One region of the Alicyclobacillus sp. SO9 genome, then DNA from elsewhere that is predicted to be linked to it. Evidence: riboswitches for the same ligand, from Rfam matches in the RefSeq annotation. Region 1 holds a riboswitch; the other holds the start of a gene.
What was found. Region 1 has a riboswitch for cyclic di-GMP ahead of GI364_RS01760 (chemotaxis protein CheX). Riboswitches for the same ligand answer to the same signal wherever they lie in the genome.
Positions count from the first base shown of each region.

Region 2: linked by a shared signal. The riboswitch ahead of GI364_RS08210 (GGDEF domain-containing protein) and the one ahead of GI364_RS01760 (chemotaxis protein CheX) in region 1 are both predicted to bind cyclic di-GMP.

Region 1 is NZ_CP066339.1:403,472-418,295, forward strand. Features, by position in the region: gene GI364_RS01730 (transglycosylase domain-containing protein) at 1-1,523, shown strand, start outside; gene GI364_RS01735 (hypothetical protein) at 1,693-1,941, shown strand; gene GI364_RS01740 (hypothetical protein) at 1,985-2,509, shown strand; gene GI364_RS01745 (hypothetical protein) at 2,553-2,774, shown strand; gene GI364_RS01750 (alpha-amylase family glycosyl hydrolase) at 2,988-5,138, opposite strand; gene GI364_RS01755 (YcdB/YcdC domain-containing protein) at 5,266-6,171, opposite strand; cyclic di-GMP riboswitch class I at 6,475-6,561, shown strand; gene GI364_RS01760 (chemotaxis protein CheX) at 6,761-7,228, shown strand; gene GI364_RS01765 (response regulator) at 7,336-7,695, shown strand; gene GI364_RS01770 (chemotaxis protein CheA) at 7,698-10,043, shown strand; gene GI364_RS01775 (sigma-70 family RNA polymerase sigma factor) at 10,073-10,699, shown strand; gene GI364_RS01780 (hypothetical protein) at 10,789-10,992, shown strand; gene GI364_RS01785 (GntR family transcriptional regulator) at 11,739-12,479, opposite strand; gene GI364_RS01790 (YdcF family protein) at 12,605-13,462, opposite strand; gene GI364_RS01795 (hypothetical protein) at 13,505-13,732, shown strand.
Region 2 is NZ_CP066339.1:1,828,985-1,843,808, forward strand. Features, by position in the region: gene GI364_RS08195 (hypothetical protein) at 807-1,742, shown strand; gene GI364_RS08200 (bifunctional DNA primase/polymerase) at 1,921-3,105, opposite strand; gene GI364_RS08205 (hypothetical protein) at 3,882-4,886, shown strand; gene GI364_RS08210 (GGDEF domain-containing protein) at 5,231-6,166, opposite strand; cyclic di-GMP riboswitch class I at 6,233-6,316, opposite strand; gene GI364_RS08215 (TetR/AcrR family transcriptional regulator) at 6,338-6,916, opposite strand; gene GI364_RS08220 (TetR/AcrR family transcriptional regulator) at 7,668-8,246, shown strand; gene GI364_RS08225 (N-acyl homoserine lactonase family protein) at 8,303-9,133, shown strand; gene GI364_RS08230 (hypothetical protein) at 9,293-9,598, shown strand; gene GI364_RS25355 (GNAT family N-acetyltransferase) at 10,089-10,289, opposite strand; gene GI364_RS08240 (hypothetical protein) at 10,220-10,456, opposite strand; gene GI364_RS24900 (DUF4396 domain-containing protein) at 11,521-12,375, opposite strand; gene GI364_RS08250 (VOC family protein) at 12,552-12,992, opposite strand; gene GI364_RS08255 (helix-turn-helix domain-containing protein) at 13,050-13,745, opposite strand; gene GI364_RS08260 (DMT family transporter) at 13,826-14,707, shown strand; gene merA (mercury(II) reductase) at 14,809-14,824, shown strand, end outside.

The sequences.
Region 1 (14,824 bases):
GGACGCCGTCCTGGAATACGCACCCACTGTTTACGAATATCCTTTTCGACGATGCAAAAAAGATTGGAATTTCACAGGCGCAACTGATGCAAGGTGGTCTAAAAATCTACACCACAATTGATCCGCAAGTACAAAGTGCGGTTTATCAGGTGTTTTGGAACAACAAGTATGACAAGGACTTCCCGGGGCCTGTAGAAGGAGCAGGAGTTTTTGTTGATCCCAAGAGCGGAGGGGTACTTGGCGCTGCACCATCGCGCAAGGTCGGATTTGCACCTTTGGGGACTAATCGCATTTATAGTAACAGTTCACCGGGATCGTCTATTAAACCCGTTATGGAGTATGCGCCAGCGATTGAATCTGGAAAGTGGACTCCCAGCTCAATTCTCGATAATCGGCCCCACGATTTTGGTGGAGGCTACACACCGCAAAACTGGGAAGGGGTGAACGGGCCGGCGAAAGTCACACTCAAATATGCGCTGCAGTGGTCTCAGAACGTCGCATCAGTGTGGCTGTTACAGCAAATCGGGCTTCAAACTGGAACCAGTTTTGCAATCAAGGACGGGATCGAATTAACAAAAAAAGACAAACAACACTTAGGTGTGGCGATTGGCGGGATGGAGTACGGCGTGAATCCCATGGAAATGGCTCAAGCATACATTCCATTTGACAACAACGGAGTTCAAATGAAAGCTCATTTGATTACCAGCATCAAAAATCAGGACAATCAGACGATGTACGCCTTTCAGCCGGTCTCAAAGCAAATTATGTCATCTCATACAGCTGGCGTTATGACAAGTCTGATGCAGACTGTGGTCAATAACGGAACGGGGACTTCGGCTCGCGTGTCCGGTTGGGGTGTTGCCGGAAAAACGGGAACAGTTCAGTATGACTCGGGGTTGATAAATAATCACCCGAACTGGATTCGGGATGCGTGGTTTGATGGATATACACCGAATCTCGTAGGCTCTGTGCATATCGGATACGATGTGTCGTCACCATCCCATCACATGACCATGTCCCCGCTGGATCCTTCGGCTAACGCGGCAAAGATCTTTGCTGATGTGGTTCGGCTCGCGGAACAAGGAAAAACGCCGCAGGCATTTCATTATACGAACAACGCTCAGACGAATGAGGCAGGTTCTACAGGCACGCAGGTGAATAATCAGACGAACAATCAGACCAGCAATCAGACGAGTAACCAGACGAGTAATCAGACGCAAAACACAGTCGATAATTCGTCAAATACAACCTCCGGCAATCAGGGCAACCAGGGCAACAGCACAGATAACTCATCGGGTGCAGGCGCAGGAAATTCGGTCAACAACGGCAACGCCTCAGGGACTCCACAGAACCCGACGGGATCGGGAGTGTCGAATACGACCCCTGGGAGCAACGCCACTAACAACACTACCTCGGGCAGCAATACGGGAGGAAGCAGTACGGGGAGCAATAGTACGTCCGGCAGTAATGCGGGAGGGACCAGTACAGAAAGCACCAGTACGTCCGGCGGTAACCTAGGTTGAGAATGACGGCTTTGGGGGGCGAATTGTGAGACATGACAGTGTGCCTACTGTGGTGCGACACAGTGAGGCTGTCCCGAAGTAAAGGAAATAGAGTGGAGAAGTGAGTAGTGAGTGGGGTGCAGGTGAGTAGCGCGGGCCCGGCGCTGGTAATGGAGTGGAGGATAAGCGTTTGAGAAACGCTTATCTTCAACATTTGGGGGTTGAAGGAGCGAATAGAGATCCGAGAGGAGCTTATCGGCGGTCCAGGGGTGCGAAAGAGGGGTGTTGGAGCCGGATAAGCATTCGAGAAGAGATTAATCTGGCGAATTTCGGTGCAAATGGTGAAATAGCGATCCGGGAGGAGCCTATCGGCGGCTGGGCTGAGGCTGAGGCTGAGGCTGGACTGCGGCTGGAGCGGCGAGTGCGGGGGTGCAGGTGAGTGGCGCGGGCCCGGCGCTGGTAATGGAGTGGAGGATAAGCGTTTGAGAAACGCTTATCTTCAACATTTGGGGGTTGAAGGAGCGAATAGCGATCCGAGAAGAGCTTATCGACGGTCCAGGGGTGCGGAAGAGGGGTGTTGGGGCCGGATAAGCATTCGAGAAGAGCTTAATTTGGCGAATTTCGGTGCAAATGGTGAAATAGCGATCCGGGAGGAGCTTATCGGCGGCTGGACTGCGGCTGGAGCGGCGAGTGCGGGGGTGCAGGTGAGTGGCGCGGGCGTAGGTGAGTGGCGCGGGCCCGGCGCTGGTAATGGAGTGGAGGATAAGCGTTTGAGAAACGCTTATCTTCAACATTTGGGGGTTGAAGGAGCGAATAGCGATCCGAGAAGAGCTTATCGACGGTCCAGGGGTGCGGAAGAGGGGTGTTGGGGCCGGATAAGCATTCGAGAAGAGCTTAATTTGGCGAATTTCGGTGCAAATGGTGAAATAGCGATCCGGGAGGAGCTTATCTGCGGCTGGGCAGAGGCTGGGCTGCGCCCGGAGCGGCGAGTGCGGGGGTGCAGGTGAGTAGCGCGGGCCCGGCGCTGGTAATGGAGTGGAGGATAAGCGTTTGAGAAACGCTTATCTTCAACATTTGGGGGTTGAAGGAGGGAATAGCGATCCGAGAAGAGCTTATCGGCGGTCCGTGGGTGCGGAAGAGGGGTGTTGGGGCCGGATAAGCATTCGAGAGGAGCTTAATTCGGCGAATTTCGGTGCAAATGGTGAAATAGCGATCCGAGAAGAGCTTATCGGCGGTCCAGGGGTGCGAAAGAGGGGTGTTGGAGCCGGATAAGCATTCGAGAAGAGCTTAATTTGGCGAATTTCGGTGCAAATGGTGAAATAGCGATCCGAGAGGAGCTTATCGGCGGCTGGGCTGAGGTTGGGCTGCGGCTGGGCAGAGGCTGGGCAGAGGCTGGGCTGCGCCCCGAGCGCCCCGAGCGGCCGGGCAGCGCCGAACGGCCCCGGGCAACCGGATCGGCCCGGGCGTCCAAAGCACTCTGGCACTCTAGTACTGCCAGTTGACAGTGACATCGCTTTCCGTGCTTGTCGGGGTGGTATAGGTATGGTTCGATCCGTTTTCCCACACGACACTTCCGCCGGCCTGCAAGTCGAAGAACTTAAATTGAAGATTTGTGTTGGCGGGAACACTGGCCATGGAGAACCAAGTTGGATTGTTGGGATCGAGCAAGGGTCCCCACGCTGAGGTGGTGGTGTTCGTTCCAAGGCCTGTATTTGTACTCCAGTTGCCAAGCTCGGGCGTGTTTCCGCTGAGGTAAATGTTGTCGCCATAGCTGGTTGGGTAAGCGTTGGTGACTTTAAAGTTTACGGGTACCTGTTTGCCGCTGAGTACACTGAAGACAATGCCGTTTGATGTCCCGGAACTGGTAACTACAGATATGTTCTGGTTGCCTGGCGTGACGCTGGGCACTTTTACCTGGATGGACGTATTGCTCCAAGACACTACTTGGGCAGGAGTGCTGCCGAAGTTGACGGTGCCTTGAGTCGAGCCAAACCCATCGCCGGCGATTGTGATGGTGTTGCCTGCTTGGCCGTTGACGGGATCGACATTGCCAACTTCAGGTTTGGAAGGTGCAGACGTGTATGACCATACGGCAGCTTGGTTCGGCCCGAGGGTGAAGGCATTGGCAGGGTTGTTGCCGCTTGAACCACTGTTGACGGTCAGACTTTGGCCGCCCATCAGTCCGCCGAGAACGTCCTGGTACGTACCGCTTGGCAGGGCTGTATCCAGTCCGGTGATATTGTAGGAGGTTGTGGTGCTCTTGTTGACGGCTGTCAGAACAACGGAATTATAAAACTTTCGTTCGTAAACGTAGACATCGTTATTCATCCACCTTTGCGTACTTGTGCCAAAGCGCAAAGCTGGATTCTGTTTGCGCAGGTTGGACAAATCCTGCGTGATTTTGTAGGGAGTCGTGGTCTCGCTCCAACTGTTCATCATGGGGCGGTTGTACGGGTCTCCACCGCCGTTGGTGTCATTGTGGAGGTATTGTTCGTCTCCATAGTAGATGTCCGGAATTCCTTGCGCGTTTAACTCAAAGACGAGCGCGTCGTTGAAGAGGTTTTTGTTGTTGTTCACACTGAGAAAGCGCGGTTCGTCGTGGCTGTCGAAGAAATTGACTAATTGGTTTGGATACGTGAATTCCGTTGCATCCTGGTTGATGGCGTCATTTAGTTGGCTCATGTTGGCGTTGTTGGCAAAGACGCTGCGAATCGCATTATTCAAGTTGAAGTTCAATAGGGAAATTCCAGTCGTGTTTGCAAATTTCACTTCTTCCGGCCACAAGGTCGCACTGGAGTCGTCGGCCCATTCGCCAAAAATAAATGTGTTGTGATTGGTGTATACGTGGTTGGCGAAGGTTTTCAGCCAGCCTGCAGGCATGTGTTTGACTGCATCCAAACGAATGCCGTCTACGCCATGACTCATCCACGTGTCAATCGCTGACTTGAGGTACTGGTCGACATTAGGATTCCCTTGAGACAAATCGGCCAAGTCAAACAGGTTCTTGTACTCTACGTCGTAAAGGTTGTTGTAATTCGAAATACTTCCGTTGTGATGAAAATATCCATTGGGGTCATTTTGGTAATCAGCGAGTTTTGTTCCGTTATCGTAGAGTGCGCCATATGCACCGGTATCGTTGGGATTCGTATGGTTGGGTGCGTAATCGATAATGACCTTGATGCCGTACGAATGTGCTGTCTTAACAAGGTTGTCGAAGGCACTCCAGTCTCCGAAATGGGGCTCTGGTACCATAAAATCCATACCCCAGTAGCCGTGGTATCCTGCTTCATCCACGCCGTTGTAGACAGCCGGTACATTAATGTTTTGATACGGGGGTGAAATCCATATGGCGCCTACGCCCATGTTCGCGAGGTAAGGAATTTTGTCTGCAATACCTTGCCAGTCTCCTCCCCAATAGAGCTTCCAGTTGCTGTGATTGGCACTGAACAGATTGGGGCTCGATGATGGATTATCATTGCTTGTATTCCCGTCATAGAAGCGATCGGTGACAACTTGGTAAATCACTTTGCCTGTGTAGTCTGATGCATACGCAGGCGTTACGGAAAGTGAGACAGCAACCACTGAGAAGAGCAGTGAACTTCCCAAAAGCTTGCCGAGTTTTCCTTTCATTTTCATTTCATTTCTGACCCCTTCCAGATCAAAAATACCCCCTAAATTGACTGGAACTGACCAGTCAGTTACGGGGTTGTTGTGCAAAGTCTCCACAATGCATGGCCCTTAAGTTGTTGTATTCTGTACATTCCTACGCTGCCGGATTTGGATTTTCGTGACCTAAATTCCTCCGGCCAAACTTGACTCCCGCCCCAAACAGGGCACTGGCCAGGAGCACCGATGCAACACCCACTGTCGTCCACTTGAACCAGGCCTGCTTGTAGATTGGGATGTGTACAGCTACGGATGACTGCTTGCTGTTTGGCGGTGTCACCAGCGTTCCGTTTTTGGCGTAGAGAGCTACCTGTCCGCCTTTGGTCTGAACGAGATCGAGTAATTGAGGAGTCTTTTTCCACGGCACCATGTAGTAAAACAAGGTTACGTGCGGACTGGAAGTCAGGTAATTGTCAGCGTGATTGATGATGTTTTGCTGTGACAGTACGCCTTTCTTCTCCGGGAACGCCACGCTGTTTGACCAGGTACGACTGTACGATCCGATGGATCCGTTTTTATTGACGGCTACCTTGAAACCGTTGGCCGGAAACGGGATGCCGTTGGCAACTCTGGTAAAACTCACAGTAAATTGGGCACCTTTTAAAACATTTGGATGCAAAGGGTCCAATTTTACGAGTTTGGAATGAGACGGATCCAGTTGTTGAATCAGTTTCCGGGCAATGGCCACAGCCTGTTTGTTCGTGGTTTTTCCTTTGGCAGAGGCCGCAGTAGCGATGGAAGAGAACCGCTCAACTGTTCCGGACATAGACACAAGTGCAGTGGAACCGTTTGCATATAAAATGTTCCATTCCGGCAGCTTTTGTTGATTGGAGATCTTTGTGGCTTTCTCAACAGATCCAGGGTGAAATGCGTTGGAAACTATGTTTTCCGCTTGTTGTTTAGAAATTTGAGATGCAGCCTGAGATGTGCAAACGCTTGCATTAACTGCCGCAAAAAAACCGAGGATGGAGAACAGAGCCCAAAACTTCGCCTTTAACCGCAATATGTTCACCTCTTTTCATTTTAAGTTCAAAGTAAAGTTGAAAAATGAAGTTGAAAAATTGAATGCAAGAAGTCGATGGATTGTCTTGTGAGACGTTCAGTCGATGACGCAGAAGTTTAAGACAAACATTTGACTCTTGTAACATCACTACCATAAAACAAGTCGTTTGTAAATAGGTCTGCGTTTGAAGAGGTTTGTGCTCAAACGGTGAAAACTGAACGGATCCCCTTTTAAAATAGGTCTTGATAAATGATTTTAGTTGACAAAATTCGATAAATCATGCAGGATAATAGAGATAAAATTTCAGAAAAACGGCATACCAATGGAAACATTGGGGCGCAAAGCTACGGGGCTAAGGGACTTTTGTACTATGCCGGCCGAGTTGCCTGAGTATATTTACTCTAAAGATGCGCCTGTGTTTGAGGCGCTATTTTTTATATCCAAATCCTTGGGAGATGAATACAGGGCAACTGCTGATAGACTACGTCGTACATAGCACTCATACGAATTTAATGCTCAGCTTCCCAGCGTAGTCATTATCGTGACAAGACAATTCATTCTACTCGCAGCACGAGGGAGGCATATAGAAATGGGCGGAAATTCGGCCTTATCGTCGGTAGTGACGGAGATTTTAAACAGCACATTGGACGCAGTGACCACAGTCATTTCATCACCAGTCAATCTTGGAGCTCCAGAATTACTGAAAAATGCTATTCACCAACCGGAAATGGGCGTCTTAATTGGCATTGCAGGTGACTACCCAAGCCGGCTCATCATTGAAGCGAAACGGGATGTCTACTCCACACTGGCCGCTTCGATGTACGGAATGGCTCTAGAGGGAGAGATGCTGGAGTCATTCGTAGGAGAAATAGGAAACATGGTTGGCGGAAACATGTGTACCAACATGTCAGAACGAGGAATGCTGCTGGAGGTAACGCCGCCTACGGTTTTGGTCGGGCAAACCAAATTGAGCGGGTTTCATACAGCCTTGTCAGTGGCGGGAACGGTAGAGAGTGTGGGTGACATGAGAATTAGCCTGCTCATTACAGAAGGTTGACGAGTTGGTATCTATATACAAACGCCTGCTTCGCATTGTGCGAGTCAACCAGCGGCGACAATGATAGATGGGGTAACAGAATAATTTTGTTCAGGGGGTAATGGGTGATGGCCAATGTATTAATTGTAGACGATGCAGCCTTTATGCGGATGATGATGAAAAACATGTTGGAGAAAAATGGATTCACCGTTGTGGGTGAAGCAGCCAACGGAAATGAAGCGCTTGAGCAGTTCAAGGCACTTAATCCGGACATTGTCACATTGGATATAACTATGCCGGAAAAGGACGGCCTGACGGCGCTCAAGGAAATTCGACAACTGGATCCGAATTCCAAGATTATTATGGCATCTGCCATGGGTCAGCAAAACATGGTGATTGAAGCGGTTCAAGCGGGCGCAGTTGACTTCGTCGTGAAGCCCTTCGAAGAATCCAGAGTTGTCGAAGCCTTGAAGAAGGTTGTGGGCTAAACATGAGCAGTGAATATCTTTCCATGTTCATTGATGAAACCAGGGAAAACTTGCAGTCGTGGTCCGACGGCATCCTGGAGATGGAACAATCACAGGACGATGCGCAAGTACCAACTATCTTCCGGGCGGCTCATACCATCAAAGGTATGGCTATGACCATGGGATTTCAGCGCATGGGGGAGATTACACATCGGGCAGAGAACCTCCTTGACGGCATTCGACAAGGGAGTGTCGAGCTTTCTACGGATGTTGTGAATGTGTTGCTGCAGTCACTCGATGTCCTTGAACAACTGCTTGACGGGATTGAAGAAACACAAGTTGAACCAGAGACAGATGTCCGGGAATTGGTGCAGGCGGTTGAGCGGCTCGCCAATGGACAAACACAGGCTCCGAAGGAAGTCTCTGCAACAGCGGAACGTCAAGTGCAGGAGATATCAGTGGACACATCTGGTACCGCGTCCGCGCAGCTTCAGGACTCAATTGAGTCCATTGCACGGAAGGCCATCGAAAAAGGCTACCAAGTCTATGACATCACCATTGGGTTTGCAACAGAGTGTATCATGCCAATGGCAAGATGGGCTCAGGTGTTGCAAGGCCTCAATCAAGATGAGCTGTTGTCCACCAATCCTGATGCTGCAGTACTTGAAACAGGAGAACATACAGGAGATATTTCGTTTGTTCTGGCAACCAAGGATGATATTGAAGCCATTGGTAAGCGTGTTTCATCAGTAACTGAAGTGGAGATTCGGGTTTTACAACAGTGGACTGGACAAGCTGGTCTGACAAGTGATCAAGGCAGCCTGTTACCCCAGGAAAAACTCTCTAATGAAGACCACATCCTGACTGCTGTGGAGGCAGCGTTGTCCCAGCAAAAAAACGTGTATGAAGCAGGGGTTCGGTTGTACCCGGATACAGCCATGAAGAGCGCTCGTTTGTACATGTTGTTCGAAGCTGTCGGCGGACAGGATAGACTCCTATACACTTCTCCTTCGATGGCCGACATTGACAATGAAAAACTAGACACTGATGTGTTGTTCATTATGTGGTCGGACAAGACGGAAGAAGCCGTTCGTGCCATGCTTGAATCTGTTTCCAGTGTTGCAGAAGTTGCGGTTCGGAACTGGACGGCAGACAGCACTACTGTCGCTGAAGGCACGGCTGACGCGGCCAAGCAGAAAAGTGAAGGGGCTTCTTCGTCAAAATCGAAGCGGAAAGCCTCAAGTACAGTTCGTGTGGATACCGAAAAACTGGACGTATTAATGAACTTATTTTCAGAATTGGTCATTGACAAAACCAGGTTACAAAAGATTGAACAGGATTTGGGCCACACGGAACTGGGCGAGACCGTGGCGCACATGAGCCGCATCTCTAATGAACTTCAAGAAATTGTCATGAGTATCCGTATGGTCCCCGTCAGTACCGTCTTCCACCGTTTTCCCAGAATGGTTCGCGATACATCACAGAAACTGGACAAGCAAGTCTCTTTTGAAATGACAGGTGAGGAGACAGAACTGGACAGAACTGTTGTTGAAGAAATCGGCGATCCCATTATGCATATGCTTCGCAATGCGCTCGATCACGGTTTAGAATCCTCACAGGACCGCATATCCGCCGGTAAGCCTGTCCAAGGCCACATTTTCCTTCGCGCTTATTCTTCAGGAAACTCCGTGTTTATTGAAGTTGAGGATGACGGCGGCGGCATCAACAGAGATGCAGTTTTGTCACGTGCCATAGAGCGGGGCATCGTTGAGGACGGGAGAGCAATGAGCGATGAGCAAGTCTATCAACTCTTGTTCGCTTCTGGTTTCTCCACAGCGGAGACTGTGACAGACTTGTCTGGCCGCGGTGTTGGCCTGGATGTCGTGAAGTCAAAGATTGAGTCGTTGGGCGGACGCATTGAGATTCAAAGCGAACTGGGAAAAGGAAGCAAGTTCATTATTCAACTCCCTATGACTCTGGCAATCATGCAAGGCCTCATGGTGTCCGTCGGCGGCTCCCCATACCTTCTGCCGCTTAGCAGCGTGTCTGAAGTTGAAGCGGATGTGTCGGTACAGACCGTGAGCGGACAAGAAGTGTTTAAGTGGCGAGACGAAGTCGTTCCCTTGGTTCGAGTCAACTCTGCTTTTGGCATGGATAGCGGGAAGGACCAGTACACCATTGTTGTACACAAAGGAAATCGTAAACTCGGCTTGGCAGTGGACGATGTGTTAGGTCAATCTGAAGTTGTTCTGAAGCCGCTTGGATCTCGGTTGCGAGAAGTACAGTGGTTCTCCGGCGGTACGATTCTGGGCGACGGAACCGTTGCACTCATCATGGATCCGAACTCCTTCTTTGAGAACGCAGTATAAAGAAAAATGTAATGTAGCGGGTGATGAAGATGTATATAGACGAGAAGGCGATATCGGCTAAGACCAACGACCAAGACCTACAGTATGTTATTAAAACAATGGAGTCTGAGCTCGACTGGCTTGTCAACAAGTTCATCAGGCAGTGGCCTGTGGAACGCGATGAGATTAAGCAGTGGCTCCGGATTGAAATTTGGCACGCCGTGAAAAAGTTTGAGCCAAACAAACTCTCCTTTCCGGCGTATTGTCGGTTTGTAGCCTCAAACCATATTAAGGCTCGTATCCGTCGTTACATGTACAGCAAGAAATCCTACGCCAATAGAACGGCAATTCGGCTGGATACAGAAGAAGAGGAAGGTACCTTCGAGTGGGTCCTGACTGAGTTGCCGAAAGCGGGATCGGCTGAAAGTGGTTTTCTGCGCCGCACCGCACTCTCCTCCGTGCAACAATACTTAATGAACGGAGATTTCACCACTCTGGAGCGCGATTGCTTGAAGCTATTCTATATCCATGGATACACCTACGAAGAAATACAGAAAATTCTCAAACTGCAAAGTAAAAAATCCATCGATAATGCTTTGAGAAGAGGAAAAAAGAAGATTAAGTGTAAACCGGAAATGTATAACACCTATCAGGAACTTCAGGTCCTGCCAAACTGACTGCCAGCCGAACTATGGGGCGGCCATAGGATGTTAGGTTAGGTTACGTTCAGAAGGATGGAAGTTCGGAAGGATGGAAGTTCGGAAGGATGGAAGTTCGGAAGGATGGAAGTTCGGAAGGATGGAAGTTCGGAAGGATGGAAGTTCGGAAGGATGGAAGTTCGGAAGGATGGAAGTTCGGAAGGATGGAAGTTCGGAAGGATGGAAGTTCGGAAGGATGGAAGTTCGGAAGGATGGAAGTTCGGAAGGATGGAAGTTCGGAAGGATGGAAGCAGGCTGGCGGAGTTGTTTGACCGAATTAGTCTTTATTTTCGCATGATTCCGCTTTATTTCTCCTTTTGTGTACCTTTTGTTCCTAATTGAGTCGCGAAGAGGGTGCGTCTGACGCAGGCACCCGAACAGTTGCAGGCGGTCAGATTCATCGAGTCTGTTTTTGTCACATTCACATTTGCTTAGTGATCCTTTTGATCCCTATCACAATATCCGCTAACTGATAGTGATCGATTCGATCCCTATGGCCAATGGCCGATTTAGAATAGGGATCCCGATGCTCCCTATTATCCACGCTGCATTTTGACGCTACCCAGATTAGTGCGCATTTATGACACTAAAGTTTTCGGCAAGTGGCATTAGGGATCATTGCGATCACAATTGCATCGCGGCTTGGAGGATTAGTGATCTTTTCAGGCACTAACGGCCTTGCAGGCAAGGCGCGTAGGCGAGGCCGGCAGGCAAGGGGCGCGGCGGGATTCCCGGGATCGCCTGGGCCGCCGGGAGCCAGCGTGATCGAAGGAAAAAATAAGCGGACGAATTGCCTTTATTAACTGTAGTCGCTACAGTTTCGCTGAATACCGAATGATACGATTGAATAAGTGGGTTTGATTGTGATTGGCTTTTTCTCTGCACGCCCAGAACTAGAGGACATTGGCATAGGTGTGAGAACTGTTGGTGGAGACTTCCTGTTGCTGTAAGTTTGGGAGCCCTGGGACATGCCCAGTAACTCCAGATCCTCTTTCCGCTTTGCAGAGGGAACAGCAAGTCACCATCTTCGACGGAAAATTTCTAAGCGAAAGCGACTGGGAAGGAAATAATCTTCAGAAATCAGAAGCGGAAATCCTTTCTGATTCAGATGTACCTGATGAAGGTGCAACAACGCGGTTTCCGGAAGGACTTCGAGTTTTTCTGCAATGCCTTGCGACGGGTGTCCTACGTCAATTGACGTGTCAGCAGTCGTAACGATTTCACGAAACTTTGTCTCTAAATAGACAAAGAGAGATTCACCCATGTCGGCCTCATTTGCAGGCATATACTGAAGCGGCAAAATATCTACACAGTGCATTACTGGAACATCGTCCGCGGTACGAATACGGCGAATTACGCCTACTTCTTCCATATCCCAGTTCTTTAACAGCTCTTTTTCCTTGCGAGTGATAGCACGCGTTGAAAATTCTACATTCTTTGTACCGGGTTTGTAGCCATGCTTTTCTATCCATTGCGTAACACTGACCAAGCTCTCAAGTCCGCCTTGGATTCTGGTACTGACAAAAGTACCAACCCCTCGTCGTCTTTCCAAAACGCCGCGCTGTATTAAATACGAGACGGCTTCACGCAGTGTAGCCCTTGATATGCCGAACATTTCCGATAGTTCATCTTCGGACGGGATCTTTTCGCCAATGTCCCATTCCTTTGTCGAAAGTTTCTGCTGTATTTCTTCTATCACTTGTAAATATAGCGGTTCTCTATGCCCAAGCACCGAATACACTGCCTCATTTCTCAACAAAGTGGAATCCTCTTTATATTGGCTCAAATTCAGCCGGGAATCAATCAGAGACATAAATTAATGACTAGTCCACTCCGTGATCAGCTCAATCGTTGGCTCTGTGCCCGACGGTCAAGCTATTGGGATTACCCAGCTATTCTCATTTTTGCCGCCAGAATTCCTACATACTCATGGATTGCCGTTTCCGTTATTTTGAGCGCGTCAGCAGACGGGAAAAAACTGTTGTAGCTAATGGATTTGTCTTCATTAGCGTAGTAACCACATGGGAAAGGAAGAACCTGTACACCTGCATTCCTAAAGTCCAACACCGCACGGCGCATGTGGTATGCGGAGGTGATTAGTATTGGATGCGACAGGCCAAGGTGCTTCAAAATTGCCTTGGTGTGAATTGCATTCTGCCTCGTATCAAGACTGTGGTTGTCTATGAATACACGGTTAGAGGGGACTCCCAGACGAACCAAATTGGCCTTCGCAATGAGTGAAGGAGAGGTGCCGTCGCGGACAGGCAAACCCGTTAGAATAATAGGCAATTGCGTCTCCTTGTACAAAAGGGCCGTTGTTAACAATCTATTGGCGCCATCTCCCGAAAGATTGCCTAATGAGGTAATAGACGGTGTACCAAAGGTTGCCCCGGCCCCGAGCATTACCAGCGCGTCCCCATTCAGCGTTTTGGGAGGACTGTAGCTCTGTTCCAAGGGGCGTATTAAAGCATAGGCGACGAACGAGGTAGAAGAGAGGTAGAGAATTAAGGCAACGGCGATGACGAAGGATGCATAGACACGGACTCTGAGGAATCGCCCTTTCGGCAGGCGTATGGACGGTTCGTGGCGAGAGTTTGCGTTGTCTGTCGGTGCAGAGTTGACCGCGTCCCTTCGCTTGCTTGACCACAATATGGATGCCGCTGCAACCAGCAGTAAAACAATAAACAGTCCTGGCAACAAGAAGAGGCTCTCAATGAATTTTACGATGTAAAAGTAGAACACCTGTATCACTCTTTCTGCATGAGGAATGAAGAGTCAGTATGTATGGATTGTACTGCATGGTATGGATTGTACTGCATCCAGAGGATGTTGAGTATAGTGATTGCGGTGCAGCGAGAGGAAGAGGAAGAGGAAGAGGAAGAGGAAGGCGTGGCTTCAGGGACAATGAACGAAAATGTGCGAAGGGAGGAAGCGAAGGGAGGAAGCGAAGGGAGGAAGAATTCAGTTCCGCCCACATCACACCCCTCCGTTCACAAATCCGCCATAAATTAGTATCTGCCGTGGTTCGGATGTGACGAAAATGTGACGGTGGGTGGTCCTCGGGAGCTGATCAGCAGAAATAGCGATCCCCGAGACGCTTATCTGGCATTGAGGCTACACGTACACACAAATAAGCTCCTGCAAAGTGCTTAAGCACCCGAATGGCCCGGGGATCTGATGGCTGCCTTAGGAATAAGCTTGTCTCGCGCGCTTATTTTGATGGCGGGGACCTGATTTCAGGCAATAAGCGCTTCTCGGATCTCTATTGTCCACGCCCCGCCCACATCACACCCCTCCGTTCACAAATCCGCCATAAATTAGTATCTGAAGTGGTTCGGATGTGACGACAATGTGACGGTGGGTGGTCCTCGGGAGCTGATCAGTAGAAATAGCGATCCCCGAGACGCTTATATGGCATTGAGGCTACACGTACACACAAATAAGCTCCTGAGAAGTGCTTAAGCACCCAAATGGCCCCGGGATCCGATGGCTGCCTTAGGAATAAGCTTGTCTCGCGCGCTTATTTTGATGGTGGGGACCTGATTTCAGGCAATAAGCGCTTCTCGGATCTCTATTGTCGAGGCCCCGCCCACATCACACCCCTCCGTTCACAAATCCGCCATAAATTAGTATCTGAAGTGGTTCGGATGTGACGAAAATGTGACGGTGGGTGGTCCCCGGGAGCTGATCAGCAGAAATAGCGATCCACGAGACGCTTATATGGCATTGAGGCGACACGCACACACAAATAAGCTCCTGCGAAGTGCTTAAGCACCCGAATGGCCCTGGGATCCGATGGCTGCCTTGGGAATAAGCTTGTCTCGCGCGCTTATTTTGATGGCGGGGACCTGATTTCAGGCAATAAGCGCTTCTCGGATCTCTATTGGCTCAGCCTCGCCCGCATCACACCCCTCTGTAGTGGGATTTCGCGGTTCTCAGCACCGCCCCTGCCACGCCTCTCCTGTGCCCGTCCTGTCCCGGCGAGCTAGCTCGCAGGCAGGCCATCTTACACATAGATTCCGCTACGGAACGTAATTCAACAAAAAAGCAATACCATAATCAAATATTTAGTGACGTTATTGTGAACATTGTGTATACTTTTAA
Region 2 (14,824 bases), 1.4 Mb from region 1:
GAGAGTTCATCTGGAAGGCTTGTTGCAGATATGGCCCCTCATCATTACCTGGGGCCGATTAAATTGTTGGTTTTTAACTATTGCGTCTCGATCAACAGCTTCTGGCGGCTGCTCCATCCAATGAAGCACCGTTTACGTACTCCCGAATTTTCATTAAGAACATGTCTATTTTGTGTTGAACCACCAACTTGTCCGAACATGGTGGAGTTGTCGAGGTGGTCACTAGGTGGTCAAACAGAGGTGGTGATCTCTTAAGCCCCCTAACTAAGTTGGACAGTCTCCCATAGTCAACCTTAAAGAAGTAAATATACCCACTCTGATAGACTTTGTGGTGAGATGGGATTTATACCAGTAGCAGAAAACTTAAACGGATCGTGTAGGAAGTTTGGTGGATATTATATTTTTTATATTGCAATGCCCAGAAGTATTCAGAGTTATCCCCTGATTCCATTGAGTGGTACACTGACTGCTTGTCGATAGACGAAACATAGAGCCACAGAGGCACGATAAAGTTTGACTGTAATTCTCAAATGTATCGATTGAATGTCCCAGCAACTAAATGAATAGACGGAGCTTGCCAGTGAACCAAAACAAGACGGTTCCTGGCTTAGTTCGTGTGCGTCAGAAACTGTACAAAATAGTTAAGTGAGTTGGATGCTATTGGATGTATGCGGGATGAATCCCGCAGTTTGAACAGATGAGTTATCCAGCAGTGAATCCCGTTCCTATCCGATAAGTCAACCTTAATGTATGATTGGTGGGGACTAAAATAATGTGTTGAAACAGTAGAGAAGGAGACAAATAGAATGAAGCTTGTCGGCAATACGATCTACGAAGCGATAGAATTTATGGTTGAGATTTCGTCGACACGGTGGATGATGGATATACGACCTCCTCGTCTTATTGAGACTGACGCTCTTCGTAAGAAGGGGGAAGAGTTTACCCAAAAAGTTCTTTCGCATCTCTTCAGCCCGTCGCTGGAGATGTATAACGAATTGAAACGTTTGTACTGGGATTATGCACAATTTCATTCAGAAAAGGAATTTCGGAGTGCTGCTAAGAAATACGCTTTACGATGGGCTTTGAAACAATCCTCAGCAACAGATAGTGATACTTTGACTACTGATGGGACCTGCGCAGGCGTCATCGAGATCATGGAGCTTATGATGTACCAAAATCCAATTGAACATGAGCCTAATGTACGTGTCGGACAACAAGCTTGGAGTCTGAATGTGAATTCTTTCGGCACTCTGACAGATGAGCAAAAATTGGCACTTTCAAGGCAGTGTATAGAATTTGAGAGTGCACTAGAATACATTCCGGAACGTGGAATTTCGTCATTATTATACCATAGAGTATCTGAACCTCTAGTATCCCCAAATTTCTACCTGGGGCTTATTGGTCCCTCTAAGTCTTTCACTGATTTGGTGGACGATCATGCTCTGTTCAGGCAGAAGGCTTATGGAAGAGATAGCTTTAACATGAAATTTTCATCATTTCCGTCACATATTGAAACTATTACAGCAAAGCTAAGCACATATTCTTCTGATAGGGGTGCGGGTACTTCAAAGAGGACTCTACTTGTGGCAAATATTTCTTATGAAGCGAAACGGGGCGATGATGTTTATATTGCATACGGTGACAAACACTTCGTAACATCTTCTCTCTTAATCGGGGGAAGCATTGCTGACTATCATTTTCAATCGTACATAGTTCAGCAGATTTATAAAAATTTACTGTGACAGTAGATACGATTAGCCGTTGTCAGTTGAACTGATTCTGTTTCGTAACATGGGGTGGGTCTACAGTATTTGCGAGTCTTTCAGTGTACTTTTTATATAAGTTGATATAAAACAACAAAAGCAACCAGACTCTGATGGAGCCTGGCTGCTTTTGCGCCTCCTATCCATCCTGTACTCTCTATGACTCATACTTATTCATGTTCAGAATATGTATGCTGTATTTTCTTAGTACAAGTCGCTTTCCGTGTGGCTTGAGATGATTCACGACGTATGCCGCTGCCCGCAAGGTCGTATGATGACGTGTGCCTCTGGCTTCGATTCCAATCTTATAGGCGATCTCAACAGATTGCGCTGACCAGGAATCGTCGAGGTGTGTCTTGCGCTTCCTTGTCTTTTTTGCTTTTTCTTCCGGGACAAAATTGTCCAGCAACGTGCGTTCCATCGGCTGGATGCGCAAGTAATAATGGTAGGGGTCAGTGATTGGGATAAGTGTCAAAGGATCTACAAAGGTTGTGAATTTCTTGCTACCCCAATGAATACCGAGTAGCAGTTTGACTGCTTTCTTCAAGGGGAAGAATTCTACAACGACATCTTCCATCGGTACATCCGGATGGTCAGTGACGTAGGAGTGCAGGTTTTTGACCATGCTGTTTGGAATCAAGGAATCGATATACAGCGTGACATGATATCCCTTTGAGCCACTTCCTACTACATGGGGGGTCAACTTATGGCGTTTAAGAACTCGCACAATGGCTCTAGTGGTTTTCTTTGCTCGTGCTTCTGCGTCAGACGGTCCTTCGCCTTGTTGCGAAACCGCATCCACGTCGAAAACAATCACCTTTGTTCGCCACTTTCCCCTGGCCTTGATACCCACCGTATGGACACCAAGGAAATGTTCCTTCAGACGGTCAATGTTCAGTGGATTAGAAAACCATGGCCAACCGGTGGATTCTTCTGTTACGGTGAGCCATTCAGCCTTGAGTGGCAGGTGTTCCATCACAGTCCATTCGGTTCGGTTTGGGGCATATAGAGATAGCGTCTTCTCGACTACACCCTTGAGTAGATTCGTTGGACCAAAAAGCCGAGCATAGATCTCAGATAGTTTCTCAGGGCGTTGTGTCCATGGACTAATGGTCTGGTCTGGAAACATTTCCTTTTCGGCACTTATGGCCGACTCGGGTTTACGGACAGGCTTCATTTTTTGCTGGGGCAAGAGTAATTCCGCATGCGATCGAAGATGCGCTCCGGTTACACGGTTGAAGGTACGTTGGCAGATGGCACAATAGAAAGTTTTGTCTTTGAGTTTAGGCAAGAAGTTTGTTTCGAAGTCCTTTTGTGTGGGTAGCTCCTGATAAGTGGTCAATAGCATCGCCTCCTTTGTGCTAATGAAGGCATCATAGGGAAGGTCAGTGCGATAGCGCAAGTATTAGGGACTGGGACAGATAAAAGACGGTCTTTTTATATTTATGTCTTTTTCCACTTTGGAATGGAGCCGTAAATTCTGTACTACAATGGCTGTTCTCTTAGTCACGTCAAGGTATTGCAAGCAAATATGTGTTCGGTGATGTGAGTGGGAGAAATCTTGTAAGAAGGAGTGGGGAACATAATCTGCACTTACTCTATATTATAGGTGGCTTAGATGAGGCGTGGTCCTACTTCCTGATATTGAGGATGCATTAAAACCCATATGAGAGTCAAGGCTGCACGCAACTACCGGGCCATTCTGTCACCCAAGATAAAGTTGGTGCCCAATTGCTTGCTATCTCCTCTTAAAGGCGGAGAAGCTTTAGCACAAAGGGTTGATTTCACGCTAGCTACAAGACTTCGTTATAGGGTAGGTCGTCTCGCAGACTTTGCAGTTCATAAATGTACTCAGCACTATCGGACAAGACGAATAGGAGGGCTTAAAACTTTTGCACCACAGGTTCCTCCAAGGCCCTTCAGCCACGAGAAATGGCATCCTCCGTATCCTGTTCTACAGAGGCAAGGCACAACTCAGGAAGTATCCTAGCAAATATGAGGTGGAGGATTTTCATGGAAAATGAGCGAATTATGGCCTTGAATACTGGTATGAGCACTCAGCATGATAGCCTATCGTACCTCCGTGCAATTCCACATCTTAGAAGAGAGGGAGAGCTAATGGAAGATGTTATTTCAACCGCAGAACTGCAACTAGTCGAGCGTACGGCGAATTTTATGCAATTCGTACTCAGCATGCACGATTTTTCAGAAGCAGATCAAGAACCAAACGTCCATGAGAAAGGAAGTGTAGGTAGACAAGGAGAGAACTTCGCTCGTGCAGTGGAGATGGAATTGAAACAGTGCCCAACCTCCTTGACGCATCTTCAGTCCTTCATTGAACAAGTTCGTACGACATACTTACGCCTGTTTACTAACACAGAATTTCGAAAGGCCGCCAAGGTGCATGTCCATGTATGGATTATACTCGAGGGAAGACGAGGGGATCTGGAGGAGCAGCTCCAAGCGGCACTCGAGTATTCTATAGAGCGATTGCTTAGTGACCTGATGTCACCAGTTGGCGTTGAAGGTGGCACCCCGTCGTTTGAAGATGCTCCGATAGATGATGATAAGTTATTAGACTTCTATAGGAGATTGCCTGGTTTCGTTGGAATCTCTGATCACCTGGATACGGAAACAGACGTCAGTATCTCGAATCTACTATCCAGGCCGCTTATATCGCCAAATTGGTATCAACGTCAAGATGTCAGTAGCTATGATGATTTTGTGGACGAATTCATGGCATCTGACCTCTATGAAAGAATATCCGATAGAAACCTGGCCTTGTCGAGGACTCACTGGATTTCCATGAAGGAAGGCTTTGTTCAAACCATCGGAATTATGGAGTATCAAAGTAATTCCGCATTCACTCCGTTTAGGTGCCTTGTAGCTGACATCACCTATAGAGGAGCAGAAGGGCATGACTTCTATATATCATTAAAAAGCCCAATCTTTTCTGAGGCTAAAATGTTGGTAGGATCACCTGATGATCCAGTCGTTGAGTTGATTACCTATAAAGTGTTTCTGGCATATGCACAGGCTTTACAGAACGAAACAGGGGACTCGGTGGACATTGAAACGTTCGTCTCGGAGATTGAAAAGGAGCAGGACGAAGAGGAGGATTGAAACGAAGAAAAAGATTGGTAGCTGACGGCTTGGAGTGTCCCCATATTTTTCCTGATATACTGGATTTAACTATACAGAACAAATGCATGCCCCGATGAACTATTAGAAATAGAAGCTTACCATAACAACAAAAGCAACCAGACTCTGATGAGACCTGGCTGCTTTTGTGGCTCCTATCCATTCTGGCCGCCATATTTATCATTCTATTGATGTTCCGAATATTTATACTATATTCTTTCAGTACAAGTCTCATATGGAAATGTAATCAACGCACCACAAGCAATATTTCAGTCTCCATCTAGGCTTATCATCCGTATGCCATTGAAAATGAAATGACCTCTGATTCATCTTTCTCTCTGCTTCCGAGTATAGAGCCTGTGATCCGCAATTTGTAGGGAAACTTCCCAGTCTGTCTTATTGGGTTGCCACAGTTCACATCCGACGCTAACAGTAAATCGTTTGTTCTTAAACCAATCGGTGGCATATGAAGCTGCATGATCAGCTTCAATCTGGCCACTTTGCAGAACAAACATAAATTCGTCTCCTCCACCACGTCCATATAACCCTTTTGAACCAATATTTTGGATTAAGGTCTCTGCTACTTCAATCAATACAGAATCTCCAGTTGCATGCCCATAAGCATCATTTATCCCCTTAAAATCGTTGATATCTAATATACCGATAATAAAGTTTTCATCAATTCTTCTTGATAGTTTCCTGATTTCACTTATAAAACCTCTACGATTGTAAATCTGCGTGAGTTCGTCATGACGACTTTCATGTTCTGCAATACGCCTTAGCACAAGCATTTCTCCAATGAGAGAGACATGTGTCGCAAGAAGTGACATCAGTTCATCATTCGTCTCATCTGGCACCGTTTTTCTTCCAACAACAATGGCTCCGACGCATTTGCTTTGTATGATAAGTTTCCAGGCTCCGATATACCGTATTCCTTGTTCTGTCCATAATTTTTGCCAAACAGGAGAGATCTCGTTTACAGACAACCACCGATCAGGAATAACATAAGATTTTCCGGTGATCCACGACTTATTCAGCATCTTTGTTAGTTCTGCTGCGGAGTGATCAAGCCCCCACGGTTCATAGACTTTATCCTTTGCATCAGCATTCTGTAAAACAAATTGTCTCCGGTAAATAAACATTCCCGCATCCAAGCCAAATGTATTCTTTAACACGTTTGATACTTTTGAAAAGAGTGTACTGCCACGGTCGGCCGTAGCCCAGTCTCTCGATTCTTTGATGAGTTGTTTTAGATTATTCAACCCTCTATCCCCCAAATTAAAAGACACATCCCCCCATCCGAATGTGCCGTCATATTTATCTCTTGTAACGGCAGCTCGGCCGGCATAGCAAGCGCTGTAGCCCCGTGGCTTTGTGTCCCGCCCTTTCGGAACGGTTTACCTTTTCCTCGACAACGTAACCGAGTCATTCTATTACGCTTCAATACTATTCCAAAACTGAGCCCAAACCATTTCATATCGTTCTCGGAATACCTCTTCGCTGTAACGTTGCATTTCCCAAAACCAACCGTCCATCATGCAAAGCAATTGGGACGAAAGAGCATCACAATCCGCTTTCTTTAATTCCCCTCTTTCCATTCCTACCTTAAAGAGATTGCAGAGCAGTTTGTGTTCCTGTTCAACGACTTTCTTTAATTCTTCTTTTAGATTGATCTCAAAGAAGTCAGGAGGGAATAGCAACAAACGAATAAAAACTTTGAGTTGTGTGTAGTCTCTTAACTGAAACGCAATCACTTGATCAAGAAACTGCTTCAACTGATACTGAACTGATTCCCCAGTTATTTCAATATTTTCTGTTGCTAAATTCAGATGTTTCGTTAAGATGTCATTGTAAATATGTAGCAGAATATCTTCTTTACTTTCATAAAATGCATACAACGACGGAGCCTTGACCCCTACTTCGTTAGCAATTGCTTTCATAGTCATACCTTTGTATCCATTTTCTGCATAGAGCTTAGTTGCCGCCTGAATGACTTTATCTCTGGTGCTCATAAAAGTCTCCCATTTTCATCCTTACTAATATTCGTTAGGTTAAATGCATGATATCAGTCTTTTTAGATTTTTACAATCTTGTGGAAGAGGAAAGTATGCTTTCACTGAGATACACTAATACTTTATTCCTGAACTAAATATTCAAAATGATCCCGATGATACCCTTTCCGCTCTTTAACCCTCGTGAGGAATATAGATGCTACCGAAAACATTGACGAAGCCCTCAGTTTTGCCATAGAAAGAGGCTTCGTTCCTTCTGAAACACTCGTTTGGTCAACTCCAGCGTTGATATGTGTTTTGTTGTTCCGTCCGAATGCCACAGATATTCTCCATCATAGGCCAGGCCGCACAGCTTTTCGCATGAAGGGAAAGCTCTGAACGGGTGTTAGAGTCATTGCGCACATCGCCTCACCATCAGTTGAAATATCGACCTCCACTGAAGACTGTATGTCGTTCCACGAAAGCGACAGGATTTCCCACAGGCTCCTTCGCATAGGAGCAGCGTTCGCCCCAGGGGTATGTTTGAGTATAGGGGACATCGCTACTAGTTGACCATAATGGAGATATAGCAGATCCGCTGGAACCGAATACACCCTGCTGGAACATACATCCTGATATCGCTCCGCTTGACGGGAACATCATTATCCAAAAGACCTCAAAATAAATTGTTGTGGTGCAGTCGTTAGAACAGGCAAGTAAAGCTTGAATCTTCGGATTTTACTTTGACATATGGTTAGCGAACGCTTACCATATGGTCATGAAGAAATCACACGCTGACAGTAAAGAGAATGAAATTGTTAACGCAGCAATCCGATTGTTCTCCCGTAGAGGCATCGAGGGGACGAGTGTTCGAGAAATTGGACGGGAAGCTGGTGTTACGGATGCTGCTATATACAAACATTTTGAGTCGAAGGATAACGTGGCTCTTTCTGTGTTTTCCAGATATTCTGATCGATACTCAAGGTTAGTCGATTATTATCGCCAATTGGAAAGCCCTTTTGAAGATCGACTGAATCAAATGATTGTAGATATATTGGAACAACATGATAGAGATCGCTTTGGTCTGCTCTTACTGGGGCAAAGACATGAGATATTTGCTCGTTTGGGAACCACGCATCGTTTTCCAATTATTGCTATGACTGACTTTATTCAGTTAGGCATAGAGGAAGACGTAATTCCTAAGCAATCGGCACGCTTAACAGCGGCGCTGGTCATAGGAGCGTTCACACGCTTAGCCGTGTTTAGTGATATGGGAGGACTTCCTTCGACTCTCATTGACATGAAAAGTGAGATCCAAGAACGGATACGAGGATTGGTCGGTTTAAGCTAAATAACTTTGCGTCTTTTAGTTAGCGTACGCTAACTAAATAACAGGGGGGATTGAGAATGAAAATCCACGCAATTGAAACTGGACTTGTTTCAGTAAAATCCAGACAGAGGAAAGGAGTAGGGTCAGTCGGAAGGCGTATTAATACGTTACTGGATAAGACATGGACAGAATGGTTGCCTATATACTGCTGGGTAATCGAACACCCAGAAGGAATCATTGTTATTGACACAGGGGAAACCGCAAGAACGTCAAATCCGTCTCATTTTCCCAAATGGCATCCGTATTTCCGTTTGGGTGTCCAAATGCAGGTGGAACCAGAACAAGAAGTGGGGCCACAAATCAAAAAACTAGGGCTGTCTCTCAATGACGTGAGATGGGTCATTATGACTCACCTTCATACAGATCACGCTGGAGGGCTCTCTCATTTTCCAGAGTCGGAATTTCTTATATCACGGCAGGAATATGCGCTGTCTCTGGGCTTGAAGGGAAAAATAAGAGGCTACTTACCGAACTATTTCCCCAAATGGTTTGAACCAAGAATTGTGGGCTACACCGTCGGGGAGTATGGTGCGTTTAGAATGGGATATACACTTACAAAAGCTGAAGATGTGTTAGTTGTTCCGACGCCAGGACATACCCCTGGGCATCAGTCCGTTATTCTTCGTGACGGGAATATCACGTATCTCTTTGCAGGTGATACCTCATATAATGAGCAGCTTATGATTGATAGAAGTGTCGACGGGGTTTCTCCCAATACAAATCTTGCAGGTCAAACGATTGATCGAATTCATCGATTTATCAGTGTAGAACCTACAGTTTACCTTCCAAGTCACGATCCAATGTCAAAGGAACGAATGATGCAAAGAATCCCAACCATGATTTCTTGAACACACGGGGCAGATGTCGAGAAGGATTTACCGCAGCCGGTACATAATTATTCAGGAAGGGATATTTTGGATTGTATCGCATTTTGGGGCAGTGGAGCGACAGAACGTTGTTACTCAAACCACTTTCCGAACGTCTGCATTGGAGAAGGGGGTAGAGCCGTGAAAAAGTTAATGGGTTTGTTCATTTTGATGTTGGGTCTGTTGGGATGTGCGGCTCATTCTCAGCTTCAAAACGCCTTACCATTAGGTACGGTTTTGGGTTGGCACAGCCATCTTTATAAAATTGTGAAGTCAGTCGCTCCGAAAAATGTAGGGAAAAAACTCGGAACGGTGACGTATCATGGCAAGGTATCTGGCTCATTTACCGTCTTTGAATCCTCTGGGAAACCTCCATCCAATTCAGTTGTTTTCGAAACATCCACTGGACAATACTATCAGGCGAACATTGAAGCAAAGAACTCGTAATAATTGGACTGTGTTGTAATTGAAGACCATTTTAAGTAGTTGGTCCTCCTGAACAAACGGGGGCTTATCCGATAGAGAACAACCTTTCTCGTCCTGTACAAACATTAGGAACCACGCATAGACAGTCATATTTCTTTGACTTGCCATAGAAGTGCCATGGTGGCGTTGCATCACGATCCTCACATTTAAGGCGCATTGGTGAAAGACCCAATGTTGCCCGTCTCCCTCCAGCCCATGATAGAGGGAAGTATCCTAGCAATTGGCTGTTAAGTCGCATGTCACAAAGGCAAAGAAATAAAGATACAGAGGTGTGACACAGTGTTACAAAGTTCAGTGTTCGGCCAGTTGGACTAGGTATTAATTTTCGAAATAGCCTGTTCTCGGACTGTTTACTCTCGGTGCCTTAGGATACTTTGATAGGCCATTACGACTCCGCCAGCACCTTTTGATAATGATGCTGAGTCTTCGTTCGCTCGTATCCCAGTTTCGGCTAGAAGTGATGCGACTCAGGGCGCTCCGTCCCATACCTCAGCCGTATGGTTCGATACCCGTTCTCTAAGGCCCACTGTTCCGCTCTCGCTATCAGCAACCTGCCAACACCGTGCTGCCGATATTGACGGTCTACGACAATACCTCGAATCTCGGCATAGGGTGGAGACTGAGTGAATGAATGCCCTGTACGTGTATCCACCCCAAAATAACCATATTGTCCTCGACGACGAAAACCTGCTCCTCAATCATTCTCTGTAAGTAATGAAATCGTTCTTCGACTTCCTCTCTGCTGGCGGGATAGCCAAATTGGTCACAGAGTACCGCAACTTGCTCCACATCCGTTAGGTCCATGTGACGTACTGGCATGCGACCACTCCTCAGTTCTTATTTTCTCTTCCTATCGTTCATCCCAAACTGACGTAGGTGAACCTGCTTTATTTGGCAGGAAATGTGCGGAAAGGTTGGAAAGTGTCTATAAACACTTGTCAAGGTTTCGAGAAAGCGGTGAAATCGCTTCGGCCTGATGTAGGGAACCTAATCTCGACGAGACAGATGAAGATCCGCTGGCCTTGTTACCTTGTTCTGATGATTTACCAGAGCGGGTCCGACACCGCCGATAAACAACTTACACAACAGCCCCACTGGGTAGCCAGTGTGGGTTCTTTTAGTTCGCCCTGCATGGGCATAGTCTTAATGGGTGAAAGTCCCTAACACACCTTGATAGTGGGAAGTGTATAGCCAATGACAAGGGTGTCCATCGGGAGGTGGAATCCGGAGGAAGTCGGACGGCAAATCTCTGGTCTGACGGGCAGAAATCACATATAAGGCATGGCATATCGGGTAAGGTTGCTAAACAAACTGAAGCCCAATAACTATCCGAAGGTATGCTGTGTAAATGTGGCAGATGGATGGAGTGAAAGACTATGCACCTTAACGGGGGAGGTCTGTGTGGTACGCTCAGCATAGCGATAAACATTTGCTACTGAGTAACCTTTACTGAAAGGTAAAACGGAACACACAGAAGTCAGTTCGAGTCGTAGTATCGTAGAAGTTAGTGAAAGCTAATGGAGAAAAGGACTCGACGGTGGCAGTAAGTTAGACGTAGTTTACTAACGTAACAAGGATAGCAGTTGCCCGAAAGGGGTTACTTATCTGAAAGTAGGTTGGAAACCGAGAATAAACGATAAGAACGCTTAGTGACGGTGGATAGACTATGCAAGGTGAATACCAGATTTACTGAAACCGAACCGCCGCTTGCGCAACCGCATGAGCGGTGGTGTGAGAGGACGGGGGTTAGTCACCCCCTCCTACTCGATTAGTCGCAAGGGCATCTGCTAGTGTAATGTGCCTCTGGTTTGACGCTTACGGAAGGAGACGGTTTTATGGGGCAGCTACGTCGCCCCTGCTTGTTCCCTCGATGAATTCACCGTTCACATAGCGTGCTTGATACCCGATTTCACCAGTATCCAGTTGGCGGGGTAGCTGGTGGCAAACCCTAGCATCATGGCGATTTGCATCATGAACCAGTACAGAAGGTTAGTTGGTTCCGGCACATGTACGAAAAATACATGAACCAGCGCCATCCATCCAAACATGCCGATTTCATACGCAATAAGTGACCATGTGTCTGCCTTAATCGCATTTTTCAAGCCACGACCAAGAGATTCCAGGTTCGTAAATCCCATTCCAAAATACTGAAAGGCGATACCAAATAGATAGGCGAGTACAAATTCGACGATGTAATCTGCAAAGAGGGACGAGCCAGCGACCATCAGCCCGAGTCCAAAGACAAGTGGTCCGCCGATTGCATCACCGAGCGAACAGCCTCCGCCGCAATGCGTAGAAGACACAAACACGCTCTGCCATAAGGGCTTATTACCGTGGTGCATGCCATGATGCATCTCATGATCTCCATGTTCATGACCCTGTTCGTGTCCATCGTCTTGCATCTGGTTGCCCATATCCTTTGTGTAAGGATTGTCGAGCCCGTTCACCTCGTGTGTTTCCTGCTGATCCTCATGAGCACCTGGGTTGTGCTTGGCACTATGTCCAGAATGCGCCGTGGTGTGATGGCCATGGTGCATCATAATTGGAGCATTGCGCCCAAGTTTCCAGTAAGCAAAAAGACCAATGGGGCCCATGTAGAGAGTTGTGAGGGGCCAAACCAACTTCATGATGGGCATGGCAACCTGTTTTCGGGGTACGTCTGTGACGGCGATAAGGAATGAAATAGCAGATAAACCCAACCATATATACGCAAGAATCTGTAGCCAACTTAGAGTCATGGTAATCACCTCAAGCTATAGAGTTCCCATAGGTCACTTTCTTATGGTAAAGATGGTACAAAACGAAATTCCACGCCTCGCTTCAGCAAGAAGACGGGGAATGAGCTTATCGACGTTCCTGAACTGTTAGCGTCGTATCCAGAGTCTTACACGGCTTGTTTCAATACGGTCACTGTTTACAAAGGGCTATCCCAGTATGCCTGTTTGGTGTTCGGATACTCGCACAACTCAACAATGGTCCCGGAAGTCGAGGCCAGATGCATGTAGATCAGTCGACGTCCTCGAGCATTGGTACGAAGCGTTTCTTCATAGAAGCGAATACCGGCCGTCCTTGCCTCCTCAATAGCGAAGTCAAGGTTATCGACCCGATATGCCACATGGTGAACACCTTGGCCCTTTTGACGTATGAACCGAGCGATTGGGGATTCTCGATTGATTGGTTCGAGGAGTTCAAGATGCATCTCTCCGACGGTGATCGCCGCCACATGAACTTCCACGCCCTTGGCCTCACTTGTATACCGATCTATTAGTTTTCCACCAAGGACATCCAAATAAAAGGGTAGCGTATCATCAATGCTGCGAACGGCGATGCCTAAGTGGTCAAAGGTTTTATCCATGGCGTCTCACCTCTGTAAATGAACTTTACGACAAACCGCTATAAATGGGCGATTGCCTCAGGCGCTCGGGATACCAAAGCGTTCGTAAAATCCCTGCTGGCCTGCCTCCGTAACACGTATCGTCCGGTTTGACATTCCCCTCTCGATCCATCCGAGTTCGGAAATTCGGTCGAGCAACGCTGCCCCCAGTGCCCCACCAATGTGTGGTGTGCGTTCACTCCAGTCCATGCATGGGTAGATGAATTTACGTCGGCGGCGTTCAGCCTTGGTAATGTTGATTCCGAACTGCGTGAGGAACTGTCGGCCACTGTCTGTAAGGATAAAGTCGTCACCAGACCTTGTAACAAAACCGTGGGATTCAAGAGAACGTGCCAGATTTGTTCCCAGTTTTCCGGCCAAGTGATCGTAGCAGGTGCGAGCTTCTCGTAACGCCCGATCTTCTTCAGAATCACGTAGAGACTGAATTTCAGATGGTCCTGAAATCGCTATAAGTGACTCGATAGCTCGAGCGACATTCGGGTCTGTCAACCGAAAATAGCGATACCTGCCATGGACTTCTTTTGTGATGAGGTTGCCCGAAACAAGTTTGGATAGATGTGCGCTCGCAGTCTGCGGCGTCACTTTGGCATGGTTCGCAAGTTCAGTGGCTGTTTGGGGTCTGCCGTCCAACAGGCTGATGATTATGGACGCACGAGATGGATCGGCGAGCAGTCCCGCTACGTGTGAGATATCAGGCGTTGAAGGCACAATCATCCCTCCGATATAATGTAATCCACAATTCGATAATAGACGAAATATCCTTGGGGTACAATGATTGAGGAGGTGGGAACTCGGTGAATCGATGGTTGTTTATGGTACTGGTATTGATTACAACAAGTCTCATGGGATCGTCGTTTGCCATAGGCAAGGTGGGGCTGGCTTACGTTTCTCCGTTGTTACTTGTAGGGCTCCGTTTTACACTTGCAGGAGTTCTCATGGCAATGTTTGTAACTAGGCGGAAAAATCCGACAAATCTACGGGATTGGTCCAAGGTGGCACTCATCGGACTCTTTCAGACGGCCGGTGTCATGGGATGTATTTTCATCAGTCTTCGAACTATTACGGCCAGTGAATCCTCCATTTTGACGTTTACAAATCCGCTGCTGGTGATCATCTTCGGGACCTTATTCATGAAGGTAAGATATCGCTTTGTGCAATGGATTGGAGTCTTAACAGGATTTTTTGGTGTCTTCATTACACTTGGGTTTCATGTACATCTTCGATTCGGTACTTGGCTCGGCATCTTGGGAGCGGTTTCGTGGGCCCTCGCTACACTGCTCATAAAACGTTGGGGAGTAGGACTGGACACCTGGGTACTGACTGCGTACCAGATGCTGTTCGGCGGACTGTTGTTGCTCATCGGTAGTTTCACGGTTGAGCGGGCACATATCGTGTTGAATGGAACTTCCGTTTTCGTTATCGTCTGGCTTGCCATCATGGCATCTATCGTACAGTTTGCCATCTGGTTTTATCTCCTGCATCATGGCGATCCGGGGAAAACCAGTGCCTTTTTGTTTCTAGCACCGTTTTTCGGGGTGTTGTCCGGATGGCTCATTCTTGGAGAAGTGGTCAGGTGGCCGGTCATGATCGGTGGTCTTCTTATATTTGTCGGGATCTTTCTGGTCAATTGGCCGGAGCCGAAACTGAAGGTCCGCAAGGAGTTGCGGGATGTGTAACCAGACTGGCGCATCTTCGGGTCCAAGCTTCAAAGGAAGTACACTGCGTTGTCTGAAGTAAAATGACAATGAACAATAAACTGCGAGATGAGGTGTTTTAGATGGCTGAACCAAACA